One region of the Priestia sp. J2 genome, then DNA from elsewhere that is predicted to be linked to it. Evidence: predicted binding sites of a transcription regulator. Region 1 holds the regulator's gene; the other holds the start of a gene.
The links. Region 1 encodes LexA, which represses DNA repair genes until DNA is damaged. Its sites were predicted from a motif close to CGAACATATGTTCG; they were not measured.

Region 1 (3,429 bases):
GACTAATGCTGATCAGAATTCCTGATAAAGCTACTATTAAAGCGATATATTCAAAGATAGAAAACTGCTTCATACTATCCCAATTGATGTTTCCCTTTAGCTTGCTAATAACTAAATTCATTCCGTAAATACCGGAAAGAACGGTATAAATCGTTAAAATTAATAATAAGTAATTGTGACGCTTGGCCGCGATTTTCTCTTGATTTTGATACAAAGTACCAAGGGTTTCTTTGACTTCTTGATAAAGAGAATTGATGTGGAAGATTTTTTTAAAGAGCACAGAAAACTCTTGACCTTCCGTGCGAGAGCTAATTTCTAAAAATAAATATTTACCTGAAAATACAGTAATAGAGCGAATTAGTCGCTCGATGCCCTCTGAATTTTTATGAAACGTGAGCTGAGAATACTCATAGGATAGTTTTAGCAACACGATTTTATAGAAAAAATGCAAAAATAAATTATAGTAATGTTGGCCAAATAGATGATTCATCAAAAGCTGATCCGTTTTAGAGTCTGTCGATTTAGAAATACACGAAAACACATGGTCTGTTATAACGTAATAGGTTTCAGGAGCCCATCTGGAATACACGTGTTTGGTATTATACGTTTTAATATACTCATGGTTGTGTGCAGAGATAAACGGTTTCCCGTCAGGCGTATAGCTATTTAGCTGCCCAGTACGAAATAAAGTTGTGGAGTTAATCTCTTGCTCTTGATTTACCGTTACATAACTTAATACAAACATCCGTTCATCGATAAAATAAGGAAGACTCCCGACGTGCTGTTCACGCGTCGCTTCTTTTTTGATGTGTTCGTTCAAAAATGGCGCGAGCTGTGAAAAAATATAATCCTGTACTTTGCTATAGCGATGATGTTCATAGGTAATGGTGGATCCATGCTCTTCAGCAAGCTTCGGTTCTAATACACGAAAATGATTCATGAATTCTAAAATGTCATCATAGGTGTAATGATTATGACTCATCTCAGTGCGAATGGTCATGACGCCAATTTCAAAAGGACATAAAAAAACATCCACAGACAGCACGTTGCTAGACACGGTGGTGGAGGAAGTTTGTAGCGTAACGGTATGGTCTATTTTTTTTGAAAATCGAAGCAAGCCTTCTTTTTCGCACGAATCAGGAAATAGAATACATTCAATGTAAGGAAGAAAATATTGATCCAAGCTATCATGAGATACGTAATACTGTTCTCCGTAGTATTCTTTTTCTACATGTTTGTTTTGAATGGAAAAAAACTCAAACATATTTGCTTCTAGTGCATGAACAAGCTGCTCTTTATTTTTTCGATCAAAGGAAAAAGGAAAAAGAAACATGTTCATTGCTTTGGTAGGCATAATAGTTTGAAATGGTTCTGTTTTCCTTGGTGTATTGGTCATAAACTACATCCTTCTTATAGTCGGTTGTATTTTTTTTGAGAGTCGAAAAAATGCAGACAGAAAGTAAAAGGTAAAACAGGCTTTATAAAAACCGCTCTACCTGCCTGTAATGATTCGACGTATCATTTATAATATGCCAATTTTTTTAGAAAACAAACGTAAAAAACCAACTAACATCATGATTAGTTGGTTTTACATACAGTGTGTGATTAGTGAATCGTGCGATATACACCAGTGACTTTTCCTAAAATCGTTACGTGGCGAAGAATAATAGGCGCCATCGTTGAATTTTCAGGCTGTAAACGAACGAAATTTTCTTCTTTAAAGAAACGTTTTACCGTTGCTTCGTTGTCCTCGGTCATAGCGACCACAATATCTCCGTTATTAGCAGTTTGCTGCTGACGTACGATTACCATATCGCCATCTAGAATACCTGCTTCAATCATACTTTCTCCCATAATTTCAAGCATAAATACATGATCATCTGGAGAAACGAATTTATCTGGAAGAGGGAAATATTCTTCCACATTTTCAACGGCTGTTATAGGAAGACCTGCTGTTACTTTACCGATAACAGGAACATTAATGACATTGCTTTTAGGGATGTTTACTTCGTCTAGTTGAAGAACTTCGATTGCTCTTGGTTTTGTTGGATCTCTGCGAATTAACCCTTTACTTTCTAAACGAGCTAAATGCCCGTGTACAGTGGAGCTAGAGGCTAATCCCACCGCTTCCCCAATCTCACGAACAGAAGGCGGATAACCTTTTAATTTTACTTCGTGCTTAATAAAATCTAGTATGTCTTGTTGACGTTTTGATAGCTTCATATTTTTCACCTCGATTTTAGCTATTCTTTAGGTGAATTATACCACGTGATGTGTCAATATACAAACATAAGTTCGAAGAATTCCATTGACAGAAACAAATGTTCTCAATAAAATAAGAACATATATTCTGATAGGGGGATCATAATATGCACCAATTCTTACATTCTATGAAACATTACGCTATTTTTTTTGCAGTTATCGCTGCACTTACATATGTATTGACGCTGGTTTTAGGAGCGGATAAAGTAGATTTAGACAAATATTCAACGGTTACTATTACAAAAGGAGATACGCTTTGGGACTTGTCCAACAAGTATCATAATCACCATCATTTGACCACCAATGAATTTGTCAAATGGGTTGAAGACGTCAATGATCTAAACTCAGACACTGCCCAGTCTTTATCTCCTGGAGATAAATTATATATTCCTGTTTTAAAAAAAGAGTTACATAATCAAGTGGCAATTGAACAGTAGTGTGTAACGGCCGTTCCTGAATATTGTTAGAAGCCGAAAAGGTCGTGATAAAAGTGGACGCCATTATTTATTGCCGTGTAAGTACGGATAAAAAAACCCAAGAAACATCTTTACAGCGCCAGCAAGAAGAATTAAAAAAGCTTGCTGATCTTCACCATCTAAACGTAAAAAAAGTCGTAATGGAAAAAGCAAGCGGATATGACGTAGACAGAGAGGGTATATTGGATGTTCTTCATACAATGAAAGAAGAAAAAATATCTGTGCTGCTCATTCAAGACGAAACGCGATTAGGCAGAGGAAATGCCCGAATTGCGCTTCTTCATGCTTTTCATAAAGAAAATGCTACGATCTATACGATTAGTCATCAAGGTCAGCTTCAGCTTTCAGAATCTGATTCGATGGTGTTAGATATTATTAGCTTAGTGGAAGAGCATCAGCGGAAATTACATAACGCTAAAATTAAAAGAGGAATGAAAAGAGCCGTAGAAAACGGTTATCGTCCGCAGCAAAATTTAAAAAATCAAGGAGTTAACTCAGGAAGAGAAAAAAAAGAAGCGCCGATTGAAGAAATTGTCCGCCTTCGTCATAACGGCTTAACCTTTGCTGAAATTTCAGTTACGCTAAAAGGTTTTGGTTATAATATTTCAAAAGCAACGGTACATCGTCGCTATCAAGAGTATCAAGAGAGTGCTCAATCTCTTGATAAAACGAAAGAGATTTAGTAAGATGA
Region 2 (3,429 bases), 1.8 Mb from region 1:
GCTATTATCCTTTTTGTAGGTGATCAGGCAATGCCAAGCGGGAGAACGAAATGGGCAATGGCAGATGCCTTGATTGCCAATGTTCACGGATTGGTGTTTTATCCGTTAATTGGCGGGTTAGTAACATCCTTCATCTGTCGGTATGAACACGAAGCGGGAGGATGGAAGCAATTATTATCTCTTCCTGTGACAAGGACATCGGTATACGGAGCAAAATTGATTACAGCAGCAGCTTTCATGGGAATTCTTCAAGTGCTTGTATTTGTTGTTTTATTAGGAGTTAGCATGTTAAAAGACTATCCGAGCGCTGTGCCATTAAAGATGATAGCTGGAAATATGCTAGGCGGATGGGTTGCGGTGTTGCCCATTCTTGCGTTTATGCTAGCTGTGTCAATGGCATGTTCTAGCTTTGGAGCATCTTTGACAGTCAACGTCATTTTAACACTACCGAATTTATTCGTTGCTAATTCTGAACGATTTGGCCCCTGGTACCCATGGACTCAGCCAATGTATGGAATGTTAGGTGTAACCGGAAAAGCATCATGGGGGTTGATGCTGACTACACAGAATTTCTTAGTGGTTGTTATAAGCAGCTTTCTGCTTTTTGGAGTAGCAGGTTTACTGTATTTTCAGCGCAAACATATATAATAGAAAAAACCCGCTTTTTTACAGCGGGTTTTTAGCTGGCTTTTGGAATAGTAAAACCTACTCCAAAGACGTCTCGCACATCGTGGACAACCACAAAAGCCTGTTCATCGACTTTATGAATAATGCGCTTTAACTCTAATAGTTCTTGTTTGTTCACAACTACGTACAATACGTCTTTTGCTTCTTTTGTATAGCTTCCATGAGCAGAAAAGACAGTGACGCCTCGCTGCATCTTTTTGTTAACTTGTTCGGCTACTTCAGCTGAACGGTGTGAAATAATAGTGATTGCTTTGCGGGGGTTAAGTCCTTCAATAATATAATCAAGCACCTTTGTTCCGATATAAAGAGAAATAACCGTGTACATCGTCTTTTCTCCACCGATGACAAAATAGGCGCTTGCTACAACTAATAAATCAATTGCTAGCATCGTTTTGCTAATATTCCAGTCTAGATATTGATTAGCTAAGCGGGCGATAACTGCCGAGCCTCCGGAAGTTCCGCCACCTCTAAACACAAGCCCGAGTCCTACACCGGCTAAAATACCAGCAAAAATAGCCCCAAGTAGCGTATCGTCAAGAGGATTTCCCAGTCCTTCAGTTATATGTAGGAATAGAGATGTGAAAATAATACATATAATTGTGTAAGCAATCACACGTTTGTGAAGCAATTTGTATCCGATCAGTACCAGCAAACCGTTTAATATAAAGTTTGTGATACCAGGAGACCAGCCTAGTACATAATAGGTAATCATTGTTACACCGGTTACGCCGCCTTCTGCTAATTCATTTGGAATAGCAAAATAATTAATGGCCAGTGCGAAAATGAGGCTTCCTAGAATAATGAGGATAATTTCTTTTATTTTATTGATCATGAACGTTACCTCCAATCATCAAAAACTCCGAAAACACAGTCATGACAATGTATTATACCAACTCTAGAGGCTGAATTAAAGATGGGATATTATTATTTTTTAAAAAATCAATTTCTGCTATCAACATAAAATCTTTTGACAGTTTTTATGGAGTATGAAAAAATAAATTGTTTGCTTTTATTTTGATTAAAAAGTTTTGCAATGAGAATGTTCGTTCGGTAAAATAGAAGCAAGAGTCAAGGGGGAGAATGAACGTGTATCAAGATGAATTAAAACAGTATGCGAAGTTAGTAATGCCTGAGCATTTAGAGAAAATGAAGAAAATGTACAGTCCCGAGGCGCATAAGCAGTCTTTAGGGTTGAAAAAAGAAAAGATTGAGCATATTGAAAAGGTCATTATGAACAGTTACTCGGAGCATCATCCAGTAACCCTTCACGTCTATGAAGCAGGACATATTCAAAGATATGAACGAGTGACAATCGATAAAGTTTCTCTGCAGTCGAATACGCTGATGGTGACAGGGCCTTGTTATACATATTCGATTCGAGCGGATGCAGTAATTGAAGCAGATGTATGGAAAGATGAAAGCTACTCTAGCTAAGAGTAGCTTTTTTGTTGAATTTGTATCTTTTTTTTAACGCTTGCATACAATACATAAAAGCATATTCTGCGAGTAGTCACTTTTAGCTACTAGGAAATTTTGATTAAAGAAGGGATATTGTATGCAAAATGAAAAAACTCAAGTAAGAGAAATTGAATTAACGCAGTTCATTAAGAAAAGACTCGTTCGTTTTATCTCAAGTTTGGCTATTTCTTCTGCCCTTGCTTCTATATTATATATGCTTCTGTTTTTATTTAAATGATGGGTCACTTTGAGTTGTCCAAAAAGGTGGACAACTTTTTTGATGTATAGGCTCTCATTAAAACAGGACAAGCTAAACATAATTCAGTCAAGAGAAATTAAATCGGTCAAGAAATAGTCAAAAACAGTCATAGCTAATTAGTTGCAAGAAAACCTTTACATATAATGAGAAAAGTAGACAAATTCTTGAATTACCAGCTTATTTCCTTTTGTATAAACTATTATCAAAACAAATGCAAATCTAATTGTTCGTTCAAAAAACTTTATTTTGTAATTAAAAAAATGAATGTTTTTGATTTTTTATGATTGATTTTGAATGTAAATCGTGATAAAGTAAGTACATGAAATAAATGAAAACGCTTTTTTGAAAAAGGAGCTAGAACATGTTAACGCCGGAGAGACATCAACTAATCTTAAAACTTTTAAAAGAGAAAGAACTTGTAAAAGTGCAAGAGTTTATCGAAGTTACAGGCGCTTCGGAATCCACAATTAGAAGAGACTTAAGTCAACTAGAAGAAGAGCAAATGCTCAAACGTGTTCACGGTGGCGCTTCGCTTATTCGCAGTAAACGAATCGAACTGAGCGTTATCGAAAAATCTGCTAAAAATATTCAAGATAAACGAAACATTGCAGAGTATGCGGCTTCCATTATAAATGAAGGTGACTGTATTTTTTTAGATGCAGGAACTACAACGTATGAAATGATTCCTTTTTTGAAGCAAAAAGATGTAGTTGTCGTGACAAATGGTTTAATGCATTTAAACCCGATGCTAGAACAAGGTATCACCCTCTATTTAATTGGAGGATCTGTTAAACATAAAACGGGCGCTTTAATTGGCAATGGAGCTCTTTTAAGTCTTGAGCAGTATCGTTTTGATAAGTGCTTTATGGGAGCGAATGGGATTCATCATCAATATGGATATACAACTCCTGATCCAGAAGAAGCATTGATCAAGCAAACGGCAATGAAGCTTTCTAGAGAATCTTATATTTTATCAGATTCTACTAAGTTTTTTGAAACAAGTTTTGCGAAAATAGCCGATTTAC

Region 2: a site for LexA is predicted at 1,724-1,737, ahead of LJY09_RS10270 (YolD-like family protein). Genes of this name have one in related genera too.

The regions. Positions count from the first base shown of each region.
Region 1 covers NZ_CP086208.1:3,888,174-3,891,602, reverse strand. Annotated here, with positions in the region: gene LJY09_RS20190 (magnesium transporter CorA family protein) at 1-1,396, opposite strand, end outside; gene lexA (transcriptional repressor LexA) at 1,606-2,223, opposite strand; gene yneA (cell division suppressor protein YneA) at 2,370-2,699, shown strand; gene LJY09_RS20175 (YneB family resolvase-like protein) at 2,753-3,421, shown strand.
Region 2 covers NZ_CP086208.1:2,041,446-2,044,874, forward strand. Annotated here, with positions in the region: gene LJY09_RS10260 (ABC transporter permease) at 1-648, shown strand, start outside; gene LJY09_RS10265 (YitT family protein) at 680-1,519, opposite strand; gene LJY09_RS10270 (YolD-like family protein) at 1,768-2,121, shown strand; gene LJY09_RS10275 (hypothetical protein) at 2,243-2,383, shown strand; gene LJY09_RS10280 (DeoR/GlpR family DNA-binding transcription regulator) at 2,766-3,429, shown strand, end outside.